2 regions of the Bacillus sp. SORGH_AS_0510 genome follow, and region 1 is predicted to be linked to the other one. Evidence: a T-box and tRNA genes for the amino acid it is inferred to sense, from the RefSeq annotation. Region 1 holds a T-box; the other holds one or more tRNA genes.
What was found. The T-box of region 1 lies ahead of thrS (threonine--tRNA ligase). A T-box ahead of a tRNA ligase gene usually reads a tRNA of that ligase, here a tRNA-Thr.
Positions count from the first base shown of each region.

Region 2: it encodes a tRNA-Thr, which carries the amino acid that the T-box ahead of thrS (threonine--tRNA ligase) is inferred to sense. The anticodon was not compared.

Region 1 covers NZ_JAUTAU010000001.1:1,653,370-1,660,711, reverse strand. Annotated here, with positions in the region: gene infC (translation initiation factor IF-3) at 1-61, opposite strand, end outside; ribosomal protein L20 leader region at 186-318, opposite strand; gene thrS (threonine--tRNA ligase) at 491-2,425, opposite strand; T-box leader at 2,696-2,945, opposite strand; gene ytxC (putative sporulation protein YtxC) at 3,034-3,915, opposite strand; gene dnaI (primosomal protein DnaI) at 4,210-5,133, opposite strand; gene QE429_RS08375 (replication initiation and membrane attachment family protein) at 5,146-6,543, opposite strand; gene nrdR (transcriptional regulator NrdR) at 6,604-7,065, opposite strand; gene QE429_RS08365 (hypothetical protein) at 7,152-7,342, opposite strand, start outside.
Region 2 covers NZ_JAUTAU010000001.1:50,800-58,141, forward strand. Annotated here, with positions in the region: gene cdaA (diadenylate cyclase CdaA) at 1-465, opposite strand, end outside; gene QE429_RS00285 (anti-sigma factor family protein) at 841-1,464, opposite strand; gene sigW (RNA polymerase sigma factor SigW) at 1,483-2,046, opposite strand; gene QE429_RS00295 (aspartyl-phosphate phosphatase Spo0E family protein) at 2,244-2,408, shown strand; partial or broken gene rocF (arginase) at 2,448-3,321, opposite strand; tRNA gene QE429_RS00305 (tRNA-Ala) at 4,117-4,192, opposite strand; tRNA gene QE429_RS00310 (tRNA-Gly) at 4,198-4,272, opposite strand; tRNA gene QE429_RS00315 (tRNA-Lys) at 4,326-4,398, opposite strand; tRNA gene QE429_RS00320 (tRNA-Gln) at 4,400-4,474, opposite strand; tRNA gene QE429_RS00325 (tRNA-Tyr) at 4,522-4,606, opposite strand; tRNA gene QE429_RS00330 (tRNA-Thr) at 4,625-4,700, opposite strand; tRNA gene QE429_RS00335 (tRNA-Val) at 4,862-4,937, opposite strand; tRNA gene QE429_RS00340 (tRNA-Glu) at 4,942-5,016, opposite strand; tRNA gene QE429_RS00345 (tRNA-Thr) at 5,035-5,107, opposite strand; tRNA gene QE429_RS00350 (tRNA-Asn) at 5,137-5,211, opposite strand; rRNA gene rrf (5S ribosomal RNA) at 5,226-5,342, opposite strand; rRNA gene QE429_RS00360 (23S ribosomal RNA) at 5,473-7,342, opposite strand, start outside.

The sequences.
Region 1 (7,342 bases):
CAATTAAGCGAACTTCGCGAGCTCGGATGCCCTCATTTAACAACATGTCTTTGCTAATAATTAGCCACCTCCAAGGTTTATTACGAATACAACGTCTGGGTATAAGAATGATTCACCTTACAAATGACACCCTCGTTGGAATCGACAGGTATTAAAACTTTTTATACGTGCTATTTCTTAAGTACACAAACAAAAAAGTGCGGATGCATACACCCACACTTTACGAAACATAAGTAAATAAACAAAAAGTTCACGTAAAACCTGCCAACTGCCCATATGCGTCAATCAGGTGAGAAGCGGGTGCTTCTTCTTTTCCCAAAACAATATTCAATTTAACCTTGATTACTATAACATAAACAAAGACGTATTGTCAAACAAACTATTTACTCATGACAACGAAATTTATTGTAGCAAGAAATCAAAAATTATTCAATAGATTTTTTCTAAATAAACAAAGAAAGAGAGGAGTCACCCACTCTTTCTTTGTTTATTAACCTTTTTGCACTTCTGCTTTAATTGCAGCTAAGAAGTCTGCAAAAGGCTTTGTTTCGGAATTTTGTTCACCATATTTACGAACGTTAACAGCATTATTTTCCACTTCTTTGTCGCCGACAACAAGCATATATGGAATTTTTTGCATTTGCGCTTCACGGATTTTATAGCCAATTTTTTCATCACGGCCATCTAATTCTACACGGAAGCCTTCATTTTGAAGCTGTTCCTGAACTTGTTTTGCATAATCAAAGTGTGCTCCCGGAGAAACAGGAATAACTTGAACTTGGACTGGTGCTAACCAAGTTGGGAATGCTCCTTTATACTCTTCAATTAAGAAGGCAACAAAACGTTCCATTGTTGAAACAACTCCGCGGTGGATAACAACCGGACGATGTTGCTTACCATCTTCACCTACGTATGTTAAATCAAATCGCTCTGGAAGTAAGAAGTCCAGTTGAACAGTGGAAAGTGTTTCATCTTTACCTAGGGCTGTTTTCACCTGAACATCAAGCTTTGGACCATAGAATGCAGCTTCTCCTTCTGCCTCAAAATAATCCAAACCAAGATCATCCATTGCTTCCTTGAGCATGCTTTGTGCTTTTTCCCACATGGCGTCATCGTTAAAATACTTTTCAGTATCTTGTGGATCGCGGTAAGAAAGGCGGAACGAATAGTCGGTAATATTGAAATCCTTATATACATTAAGGACTAAGTTCACCACACGCTTAAATTCATCTTTGATTTGATCCGGACGAACGAAAATGTGTGCATCATTTAATGTCATTCCACGAACACGCTGCAGTCCAGCTAAGGCACCAGACATTTCATATCTGTGCATTAATCCAAGCTCTGCGATACGAATTGGCAGTTCACGATAGCTATGGATTGTATTCTTATACACCATCATATGGTGCGGACAGTTCATTGGACGTAAAACTAACTGTTCGTTCTCCATCTCCATAACCGGGAACATATCTTCATGATAGTGATCCCAGTGACCAGAAGTTTTGTATAGGTCAACACTACCCATAACCGGTGTATACACATGGTCATAGCCAAGTCGTTGTTCTTTATCGACAATATAACGTTCAATTACACGGCGGATAGTAGCACCTTTTGGAAGCCATAATGGTAAACCTTGACCAACCAATTGATTAGTTGTAAATAAGCTTAACTCTTTACCAATTTTACGATGATCACGCTCTTTCGCTTCTTCAAGTAGGCGAAGGTGTTCAGCCAAGTCCTCTTTCTTAAAGAACGCTGTTCCATACACACGCTGCAACATCTTATTATTGCTGTCACCACGCCAGTAGGCACCCGCAATGCTTAAGAGCTTGAATTCTTTAATTTTTCCAGTCGAAGGAACATGAACTCCACGGCAAAGGTCAAAGAAATCACCTTGTTCGTAAATTGTCACTGTTTCTTCATCAGGGATTGCTTCAATTAGTTCAAGCTTGTAAGGGTCTCCTGCTTCTTTAAATAATTGAACAGCGTCAGCACGGCTTACTTCCTTGCGAACAATCTCAATATTTTCATTAACGATTTTCGCCATTTCTTTTTCGATTTTTGGAAGGTCCTCTGGAGTTAATGACACATCAAGATCCATATCATAATAAAAACCACCCTCGATTACTGGACCTACTCCAAGGTTTACATTTGGATACAATCTTCTTACAGCTTGAGCCATTAAGTGCGCAGTACTATGACGCAACACCTCTAAAGCGTCACTTGAATCAGGTACAACGATTTCTATAGAACCGTCTTCCATGATTGGACGGCGAAGATCATACATTTGTCCGTTCCATTTACCGGCAATTGCTTTTTTCTTAAGGCCTGGGCTAATGGAAGCAGCAATATCTTCCGTTGTTGTTCCGCGTGGGAACTCCTTTACTGCCCCATCTGGAAACGAAATCTTAACAACGTCTGACATGGTAATTCCTCCTTTGATTTGAGCGATAGCGGACAATTATCCATCTATCGCTTTATAAAAAATAGGCTTTGTTAAACTTGCCTGTTGATTTCCGCTCCAGGCACGAGCGGTCCGTGGGTGTTTCGGCGAGCCTCCTCGGCGCTTGCGCCTGCGGGGTCTCTCCTGAACCATACTCCCACAGGAGTCTTCGTGCCTTCCGCTCCAATCAACGGGTGAAAAAATTATCACTGTTCTTTAACAGAGCTAAAAAATAAAAAAACCCGTCCCTGGAATAGGGACGAGTTTTGATTAACACGTGGTTCCACCCAATTTTTCATGTTCAACATAATTCGTCGATCATGACTTTGGTCAGGTAACGGCTGTTGCCGTCAACAATTACTAATTCCACAAAATTAGGAAATGTTCACTGTTGAAGTTTAAAGGTGGTAAGTATTTATCCCGTGTTAGAAGACTTTCAGCCGGTGGTCTTCCTCTCTAAAAACCGTAAATGAAATACTGTTGTCCTTATCATTACTTTTACTACATATTTTGCTATGTACGTTATTATAATGATTTCCTTTCAAAAAAGCAAGGTACATAAAACTAAATATTGACATTATTTTATTCTTTTATGCATGATTTTCCGATGAGTCTGTTTCAGCAGTACATTTTCTTACTTTTCGCAGCGCAGAAAATTCCTTAACCGTCACTCTCTCCTCAAAAATGTTCTTAATCGTTCTCACCAAAGGCTCGTCAGGATCCTTGGTATAAATAAAAATAAAGGTTGGTGCAAGTGACAACAGCGGCGCAATGGAAACGGAATCTATATAGACAGGGTGATTCACTAACAGCTTCCGATCGATCAACCTTGTTAACTCTCCTCTTTTAATCTCAACAAAGTGCTCATTATAAAAAGTAATTTCCTCATCAAACAATAAATGAAGGGTATTCATTTTGGGTTCCCGGTTCACTAAAAAGTCCCTAAGCATGTGAACAAACATTTGATATTCCTGCTCCATCTTGTATTCATCAATAGCAATCTCGATATAGCTTTCCAGTGCCTGCAGATAGGAACGCAAGCGGAATTTAACAAAGGAATCAAATGAGAACGTGACATGATCTTGCAGGATTTCATCAATTGCCGTCCTAATTAAATCAGACTCGTCATTTATTTCTTTTAAGAATACAGACAAATCCTCTCTTTGCCCATCCAAAATCGAATAAATGATATCGATAATCTGCTGTTGCTCTTCCATATCTGTAAAGTAATATTGATCGCATAAAATCTCTCTAAACCAGTTATCTCGTTTTGTATTCGTTATAAACTGATAAAAAGCCAGCTTCACCGAGTCAAATAAATCGGTTGAAAAACATAAATCTACTATTTTTACTATATGTCGATCTTCTAAAAGAAGAATAGTTTCATGTTCTGGATTATATGGTACATACTTCAGCAAGTGGTTATAAAATTTTTGTGCTTCCACCTTGCTTTGGAAGATGATTTCCGCCAACCAAATCCCCCCTTTGAGGCAATCTCTGTTTTAATATATATGGGGGACTTGGCCAAATTAGAAGTTAGATACTTGTAGTTTTAATATAATAATTAAGAAAAGCGGAAGCGCCTTGCTCAGCCCCGACAGGCAAATGTTCTTCTGCAAGAAAAGTCGCTCTTTGACTTTACTTGCAGAAGGTTATTTGACCCGAGGGGCTAGGCGCTGGAGAAGGACAATTCTCGAAGTCAATTTTTATTCTCATTTTAACGCAAAAAGGGATTACCATCGATTGGTAATCCCTTAGAAACGAGACTAACGTCTATTGGGTCCGCTAACAAGCACAGGCTCACTTAAGGTGCGAATTCTCTCCATGATTCGCATCGCTTTCATTTTTTCCTCTTCACCACGTTGGCTGTAGGTTAAATGATGCTCCAACCCTTGAAAATCAAAATTGGAAGTGAAGAAGGTCGGAAGATTTTCTAGCATACGGAACTGTAAGATTGGGCCTAATACCTCATCCCTCGTCCAACTGGACATAGCCTCCGCTCCTATATCATCTAACATTAACACCGGTTCTTTTTTGAGTGCTTCAATTTTTTCATTAAGTGTCGAATCAGCAATAGAGCTTTTCATCTCTCTTAGTAATTCTGGAACATAAACAATCATCGTTGAAATCTGCTTTTTAGCAAGTTCATTTGCTATAGCCCCTAACAAGAACGACTTCCCCACACCAAATTTTCCGTAGAGATATAAACCTTTTTGTTTTTTTCCTTTTTCATAATTCATCAGGAAAGTCGCAGCCTTATCCACCGCATCCAGTCTGCCAGTATCTCCTTCAAAATCCTCAAACGTAGCTTCCAATATATCTCTCGGTACATAAAGACTTTTTATCAGCTTTTCGTTTTTCTTTTTCTCATCTGCCATTATTTTTCTAGGGCATCGCTTATACACCACATCAATCGAGTTTAAGGATTGCACTAGCTCAGGTTGGTAGCCCTGCATGAAATTAATACACTTTCCAAGACTTTCACAGTGCTCACAATCCTGACTTTGCTTCGTAAATTCAAATAATTTACTCATACTTTTTTCAACTATCTGTGGTGTAATCTCTTGATGTCGAGCTAAAAACGCCTTAATATCACGATTCTGAAGAACTTCCTGTCGCTGTTTTTCGTATCGTTGTTTAAAACTTTCATTTGAAGCTAGTCGTTGTAATGTTTTGTTTATTCTTTCCATCTCATTCACCTCCTACTTTCTAAAAGCCTTTAATTTCTCTTCGATTGCACGTTTTTTTGCTTCATCATCTTCCGATTTGTTTGTTTGCGCCTCTGCTTTTCCTTCTTCAGAACCATCCGCAAACCATTCAGGAATCAATTCTTTACGAATAGTTTTCTGCTTCGACGCTTTCCCTGTTTTTTGGTTTTCGGTCCAGCCGATATACGTCCGGTGTTCGTTTTTGGCAAGCTCCATAGCTTGCTTTACTGTTTTCACCTGTTTCCTTGCCCAATGACTTGCTATCTTTTCTACATACCCTTTGGTAAGTTTCATATCTGTTTTGAGCATGACAAATTGTATCAGTACATTAATGACACCAGGTAGCAGCTTTTGTTTGAACATCACTTCCTCAATGATCTGTAAATCAGACTTGGATGGTTCTCCACCGCCGGATAAATCCTTCATGACCCTTAATGGGGAAGTGGTCTCAAAATAACGGATTAGCTGCTCTTCTTGTGACTTCGGTTCACTCTTTTGAACCTGAAGGGCAACAGGCTGCGTCCGCTCAATTAAACTTGGTAGCTGATCTTGATTAACATATTGATACCAATCACGTGCACCTTTGCGCAATTCCTCAATATCAATTTCGCTTGATTCATTGACTGCACTTAATACGATATTTTTCATTTGTATGGGATCAATATTATACAGAAAAGCTAGATTACTGATAACCTCTTTTACCTTCTGTGTTAAAGACTTCTTAGGGACAAGCGATTCATTTAAACCAGCCAGAAGTAAGTCGAAATCAAAAGTAGTTAATTCAATCTGTATAGGCTTAGATTCTTTACGTCCGATAAAATGCTGGTTTTCTTCAGGTTCAGTATCTTCAGAAATTCCTTGCAGGTATTGAAGACTGCCTGGAGTCGCTGACGCAAACACCTCTTGAAAAGCTCTGGTGACATTCTGATATTCCTTCTCTAGAGGCTTTTGCTGCTCAGAGAAAAACCGTTTCAGCCGGGCAAAATGGTTCTTACCAATTTTTCGATAAAGAAAAATGTTTAACATCCCATCTAAAAAGAACTGTTCAGGTGTTAAAGGAGGAATGATCTCATAAATAAAGGAACGGTCTCCTTCATCTGTTTTCACATAGGTTTTTAGTAAGCCAATACCCTCTAATTTTAATCGAGCTTCGTAAATTTCCTTTAAATTTAATCCGAGCAAATTCATCAAAAGATGGTGCGTGGAGGATTCAGACCAAAGCCTATTTTCCTCCAGTTCCGCCCAGAGTGTCATATACAAACTTAAACAAGTTGACCCAATCAAGGGCTGGTAAAGAAACGTCAGCACTTTCCGGTCATACTCATGAAGCAGCCCATCCGCTGCAACAATATAACGGTCGATAGGAAGAATCTCCTGCCAATGCTGAGCCATATCATTCCAACCTTTCTCCTTCTATAGTGAAAAAAGAGCCAAAGACGACCCTTTAGCTCATTAGGATTTTTCTTTTTTTATCAATTCTTTTAATTCATCAATAAACACATTAATATCTTTAAATTGACGATATACAGAAGCAAATCTTACATATGCGACTTCGTCCACATGTGCGAGTCGATCCATTACCATTTCGCCAATCGCTTCACTCTTAATTTCAGAAATACCCTGACTTCTTAGGTCCTTTTCGACGCCATGAGTAATATCTTCTAATTCCTTTAAGGCAACAGGCCGCTTTTCACACGCCTTAATCAAGCCTCTCAGTATTTTATCACGGCTGAATTCTTCTCTTGTACCTTCCTTCTTTACCACAATTAAAGGAATCTCTTCAATTTTTTCAAAAGTAGTAAAGCGATAACCGCATTCCTCACATTCCCGTCTTCTGCGCGTTGCACGTCCTTCATCTACAGGCCGAGAATCAAGCACACGTGTACCATAATTTTGACATGAAGGGCATTTCATTGTTAATCAACTCCAAATCTCACGAAATCCGAACAATCTCCTTCTTTTATCTTATAAAAAAGCAGACCTTTGCACAAGTACAAGTATTAGGAGTTTTGCTTTTCTTTCATAACCGTATGTATTTGATTCAACCGCTCGTAGTAAGCGCTCACTCTCTTTTTTAGTTGTGGATAATTACCCAAGATTGCAAAGCGTTCGGTCGAAATATTAAAGTCAACAGCCGTTTCTAGTGGTTTTACAGAAACAATAGTGACAATCAAAAAACAAGGAAAGGGCT
Region 2 (7,342 bases), 1.6 Mb from region 1:
AGAAATCGTTGAACCTAAATGTATTCCTGTTTCTATGTAATCACTCATACCCGTTTCTCTTTCAATGGAGATCAAAGCGCCAATCCGTCGTTTTGCCATATAGTCGGTAGCCTTAATAATCGCTTCGACTGTTTTTTCCTGGTCATCATCATCCGGATTACTGCTCCTTGAAAAGAACCGCCCTCTCCCCAATTGCTCAAGAGCTCTCCTAAGTTCAGGCTGAAAAATAATGATTATAGCAAGAAATCCCCAATTTATGGCCTGTTGCATCATCCAGCTTAATGTGGCTAAGCCAAGGAACTCACTGACCACTCTGACTAAGAGAATCACCAGTATCCCTTTTAATAATTGAACAGCTTTTGTTCCTTTTATCACATTAATCAGTTTATAAATGACATACCATACGAGGACAATATCAACAATACTAGCTAAATACTTCCATACAGTGAAATCAGCAAACTGCATTGTTTTTCCTCCGTAATTTTATAAAAACCTATTTTCATGACAACTCAATTATTATACCATAAATTCTTCATATGCTTATTATATGTCTATATTTAGGCGAAAACTCCCTCTTTCCTGACACTTCAAGGATAATTTAGACATTCTTTGTAAAAGGCTGTGTTAAAGAACAATGTTGATTATTGCACCCTGTTGATTGGAGCGGAAGACGCGAAGACTCCTGTGGGAGTATGGTTCAGGGGAGACCCCGCAGACGCTTGCGTCGAGGAGGCTCGCCGAAACACCCACGAACCGCTCGCGTCTGGAGCGGAAATCAACAGGCAAGTTTAACAGAGCCTTGTAAAAAAACAAATCACTCATACACAGAGTGATTTGTCTTTAATTTGTTGCTGGCTGGTCAAAAAGGGCCAAGACATCTTGTCCTGTCTTTTTCATATGATACCATATCCAGTCAAACACCTCATTTACCTCTTCAATTTTTCCGGTTACATGTCCCGCAGACGCTAAATATTTCTCACCATGGATGACTGTCACGTCTCCTTGGACTTCTCCCTCTATTTTCAGTTTTCCATTACGAACAGTAACATCGCCCTTTACAACTTCCCCTTTAGGAACAATAACAGTATTATTTTTGACGATAAGGTTCTTTTGCTTAGATACAGCAAATTCCTGGTCCTGGTTCCATGTAGAGAATAAGCTTCCCAACATTAAGACTACGAATACGGATGCGGCAGCAAGTATAGGATGATTCTTCAACCATCTCTGCATCGAAATCTGTTTCTTTTCTTTTGGGAGACGAGCTAACACATTCGCCGTAAAATCATCTGGAGCTTGCATATGAGAAGTGCTCTTTACAAAAGCAATCGTTCTTTTTAGTTCATGAAAAATCGCATCGCATTCTGCGCAGCTTTTAAGATGCTCTCTTAATATTTGTTCCTTTTCTGGTTCTATTTCTTCATCTAAAAATTCGTGCATTAGTTCAATGATTTGTTCTGGACACATTTAACGTTTCACCTCTTATCACACATATCTTAATTGTTGTCTCAACGCTTCTCGTCCTCGGTGAATTCTTGTTTTGACCGTTCCTAGTGGCAAATCAAGAATTTCACTAATTTCATTTAATGACAGTTCTTCAATGTATTTTAATACGATTGCAGAACGGTATTTTTCTGGCAGTTTTAATATTTCCTGCTGAACAGTTTCATGCAGTTCTAAGCTTTCAACCTCTTTTTCCGGCAACGGCGTATTTGATGGGACCTGCGCATACATCGTTAATCCTTCTGTTCCTGCTACCTCTGCATCTAAATAATAATCGGGTTTCTTTTTTCTCATGCGATCAATACATAAATTAGTAGCAATCCGAAACAGCCAGGTTGAAAACTTTAAGTCTTGGTTAAACGATTTGATATTTACATATGCACGGATAAAAGCTTCCTGTGCTACGTCTTCTGCTTCATGGCGATTCCCAAGCATTCTATAACAAAGCTGATAGACGCTATTTTTATATATCTCAACGATTTCACCAAAGGCATCTTGGTCGCCTTTAATAACTTGTTTTATTCTTTTTTTAATAATAGCTTCCATTAAATTACCTCAGCTCCAATGCTGCTATACGATACTACGTATCCCTAGCAAAAAAGTTTCGTTTAAAACGAAAAATCTTCTCAACATCTATAATATTAACAAAAATTTACTAATTACGGTAAGCAATTAGTTTAAAGTTTTTTCCTTGGGGTAAAAAGATAACAATAACGATTTTATAGAAAAGAGGTAATGGCAAAGTGGGTCTTCAACGTCCTAAATTATTGGAGGAAATAGAAAACTGCCGACATGAAATGGTTCGGCTTGCATCTGAGACTTCTTTGTTACATCCCCGCGTCATAGCAGCAAGTAAAAAGCTCGATTTATTACTGTATCAATATCATACCTTAGAATCAAAAATGTAAAAAGCAGCTGCAGAAATTCGGGCAGCTGCTTTTAATTTATTATAAAAGTTTTTCTCCAAATAATGATCCCATCAGTTCAACAGCACAGACAGCTGTTTTATTCTTTTCATCTAAAATGGGATTCACTTCTACGAATTCTGCAGAAGTAATAATTTTCGCTTCCTCGAGCATTTCCATCGCAAGATGACTTTCTCTGTAGCTTATTCCGCCCATAACCGGTGTACCTACTCCTGGAGCGTCGCTTGGATCTAATCCATCTAAATCTAGTGACAAGTGAACCCCATCTGTTTTTTTCCTTAAGATATGAAATAGTTTCTTCCATTACTTTCGTCATACCTAAACGGTCGATTTCATGCATGGTATAGACTTTTATCCCTTTTTCTTTTATTAATTCTTTTTCACCATCATCAAGTGCTCTTGCACCAATAATGACTACATTTTCAGGCTTTACTTTTGGGGAATAGTTAAGGATCTGGGTTAATAAAGAGTGACCCCATCCAAGGCTGACTGCTAAAGGCATTCCATGGATGTTTCCTGTTGGGCTTGTCTCCGCTGTATTCAAATCACCATGCGCATCATACCAGATCACACCAAGATTTTTATAATGCTTAGAAACACCAGCTAATGTACCAATCGCAATGCTATGGTCTCCACCCAAAACAAGTGGAAATGCTCCAGATTGGACAGCCTCGTCTACTTTCTCAGCCAGCAAAGTACTTTTTTCGGCAACCAGGTCTAAATTTCGTAAATTCGATTCCTTATCTACGACAACTTCAGGTCTTCCGACCGGGATATCACCTAAATCATGAATTTCTTCAAACAGCGGTTTTAATCGCTCGTAGATTCCTGCATAGCGGATGGCACTAGGCCCCATATCTACTCCACGACGCATTTGGCCTAAGTCCATAGGCATTCCAATAATTGAAAGTTTCTTAGTCAATGCAATTCCTCCCTAGCCCTTATTACTTCTATTTTAACCGCTTTCAAACAAATGACTCAACTCGACAGAATTGTGTATATATATGCGGTAAGCGGTAGGGTGTTCGGGTGTTTTTACTAAAAAATCATGATTATGATTCAGGGACTGCTCTACGCGACCTTTTTTTCTTAACAATCCAGAGTTCGGGCTCATAGCACCTCTTTACGCGTCCTTTTTTTCTTAATAATCCAGATCATAGGCTCATAGAACCCCTCTACGCGTCCTTTTTTTCTTAACAATCCAGAATTCGGGCTCATAGCACCTCTCTACGCGACCTTTCTCTCTTTATAATCTAGATCTCGGGCTCATAGAACACCCTCTACGCGTCCTTTCCCTCTTTATAATTCAGATCTCGGGCTCATAGAACCCCTCTACGCTTCCTTTCTCTCTTAATAATCCAGATCTCGGGCTCATAGAACCTCTCTACGCGTCCTTTTATTCTTAATAATCTAGATCTCGGGCTCATAGAACCTCTCTACGCGTCCATTTTTTCTTAATAATCCAGATCTCGGGCTCATAGAACCTCTCTATGCGTCCTTTTTTTCTTAATAATCCAGATCTCGGGCTCATAGAACCCCTCTACGCGACCTTTCTCTCTTAATAATCCAGATCACAGGCTCATAGAACCTCTCTATGCGACCTTCTATTCTTATAAGATAAAATTCCAGCTCATAAAAATAAAAAAAGCCTTAAATCATCATCTGATTTAAGGCGAATTATGTAGTGTGATGGTGGAGCCTAGCGGGATCGAACCGCTGACCTCCTGCGTGCAAAGCAGGCGCTCTCCCAGCTGAGCTAAGGCCCCATCTATGGAGCGGAAGACGGGATTCGAACCCGCGACCCCCACCTTGGCAAGGTGGTGTTCTACCACTGAACTACTTCCGCAAACTCGTAGATAAAACCCGAGGATATATCTCCCAGGGTTTTATCTTTAATTATGAGCCATGAAGGACTCGAACCTTCGACCCTCTGATTAAAAGTCAGATGCTCTACCAACTGAGCTAATGGCTCTTGGCTGGGCTAGCTGGATTTGAACCAACGCATGTCGCAGTCAAAGTGCGATGCCTTACCGCTTGGCTATAGCCCAATAGTGATTTACACTTATAGTATGTCCAACTTTTTTAAAAATATAAATGGTGGAGGGGGACGGATTCGAACCGCCGAACCCGGAGGGAGCGGATTTACAGTCCGCCGCGTTTAGCCACTTCGCTACCCCTCCATATTTATTTTTAAAAAGTGGTGCCGGCGAGAGGACTTGAACCCCCAACCTACTGATTACAAGTCAGTTGCTCTACCAATTGAGCTACACCGGCAAATAGTTTGAAAAAAATATTAGATTGTACACGCTGTCCTTATTATCGTCATCCTGACCTCAGAAAGCTTATTCAAGGAGCAGCTCGGTCAGTATGCTGATGATATTTCAGGAAGCTTATTCGGTCGTGCTCTACCAATTGAGCTACACCGGCATATTATATGGTGGAGGATGACGGGATCGAACCGCCGACCCTCTGCTTGTAAGGCAGATGCTCTCCCAGCTGAGCTAATCCTCCGAAATGGTGACCCCTACGGGATTCGAACCCGTGTTACCGCCGTGAAAGGGCGGTGTCTTAACCGCTTGACCAAGGGGCCATAATATTAATATAGGTAAGCTTCCAAGCGGGCTCGAACCGCTGACCTCTTCCTTACCATGGAAGTGCTCTACCTACTGAGCTATGGAAGCATAGCTGAATTTACTTGATGACATAAAAATGGCTCCGCAGGTAGGACTCGAACCTACGACCGATCGGTTAACAGCCGATAGCTCTACCACTGAGCTACTGCGGAACAATAATATAACAGCCTGGCAATGTCCTACTCTCACAGGGACTTTCGTCCCAACTACCATCGGCGCTGAGAAGCTTAACTTCCGTGTTCGGTATGGGAACGGGTGTGACCTTCTCGCCATAATTACCAGACTATTTTATTTGACACTATTTTATTATAATGTCTTTTTTAATTTTTTCAAGAGGAAAATATATTTTTTCATTCCCTCAAAACTAGATAATGTAGAAGAAAATTCAATAAACATTTGAGTTCGCTAAAAACTTGGTTAAGTCCTCGAACGATTAGTATCAGTCAGCTCCACATGTTACCACGCTTCCACCTCTGACCTATCAACCTGATCATCTTTCAGGGTTCTTACTAGCTTGACGCTATGGGAAATCTCATCTTGAGGGGGGCTTCATGCTTAGATGCTTTCAGCACTTATCCCGTCCGCACATAGCTACCCAGCGATGCCTTTGGCAAGACAACTGGTACACCAGCGGTGCGTCCATCCCGGTCCTCTCGTACTAAGGACAGCTCCTCTCAAATTTCCTACGCCCACGACGGATAGGGACCGAACTGTCTCACGACGTTCTGAACCCAGCTCGCGTACCGCTTTAATGGGCGAACAGCCCAACCCTTGGGACCGACTACAGCCCCAGGATGCGATGAGCCGACATCGAGGTGCCAAACCTCCCCGTCGATGTGGACTCTTGGGGGAGATAAGCCTGTTATCCCCGGGGTAGCTTTTATCCGTTGAGCGATGGCCCTTCCATGCGGAACCACCGGATCACTAAGCCCGACTTTCGTCCCTGCTCGACTTGTAGGTCTCGCAGTCAAGCTCCCTTGTGCCTTTACACTCTACGAATGATTTCCAACCATTCTGAGGGAACCTTTGGGCGCCTCCGTTACTCTTTAGGAGGCGACCGCCCCAGTCAAACTGCCCACCTGACACTGTCTCCCACCCCGATAAGGGGTGCGGGTTAGAATTTCAATACAGCCAGGGTAGTATCCCACCGACGCCTCCACCGAAGCTAGCGCTCCGGCTTCTACGGCTCCTACCTATCCTGTACAAGCTGTACCAAAATTCAATATCAGGCTACAGTAAAGCTCCACGGGGTCTTTCCGTCCTGTCGCGGGTAACCTGCATCTTCACAGGTACTATAATTTCACCGAGTCTCTCGTTGAGACAGTGCCCAGATCGTTACGCCTTTCGTGCGGGTCGGAACTTACCCGACAAGGAATTTCGCTACCTTAGGACCGTTATAGTTACGGCCGCCGTTTACTGGGGCTTCGATTCAGAGCTTCGCTTGCGCTAACCCCTCCTCTTAACCTTCCAGCACCGGGCAGGCGTCAGCCCCTATACTTCGCCTTGCGGCTTCGCAGAGACCTGTGTTTTTGCTAAACAGTCGCCTGGGCCTATTCACTGCGGCTCTTCGAGGCTATTCACCTCAAAAAGCACCCCTTCTCCCGAAGTTACGGGGTCATTTTGCCGAGTTCCTTAACGAGAGTTCTCTCGCTCACCTTAGGATTCTCTCCTCGCCTACCTGTGTCGGTTTGCGGTACGGGCACCTTTTATCTCGCTAGAGGCTTTTCTTGGCAGTGTGGAATCAGGAACTTCGGTACTAAATTTCCCTCGCTATCACAGCTCAGCCTTTACGGAAAGCGGATTTTCCTACTTTCCAGCCTAACTGCTTAGACGCGCATATCCAACAGCGCGCTTACCCTATCCTCCTGCGTCCCCCCATCACTCAAACGATAAAGAGGTGGTACAGGAATATCAACCTGTTGTCCATCGCCTACGCCTTTCGGCCTCGGCTTAGGTCCCGACTAACCCTGAGCGGACGAGCCTTCCTCAGGAAACCTTAGGCATACGGTGGATGAGATTCTCACTCATCTTTCGCTACTCATACCGGCATTCTCACTTCTAAGCGCTCCACCAGTCCTTACGGTCTAGCTTCAACGCCCTTAGAACGCTCTCCTACCACTGACATCTACGATGTCAATCCACAGCTTCGGTGTTACGTTTAGCCCCGGTACATTTTCGGCGCAGAGTCACTCGACCAGTGAGCTATTACGCACTCTTTAAATGGTGGCTGCTTCTAAGCCAACATCCTGGTTGTCTAAGCAACTCCACATCCTTTTCCACTTA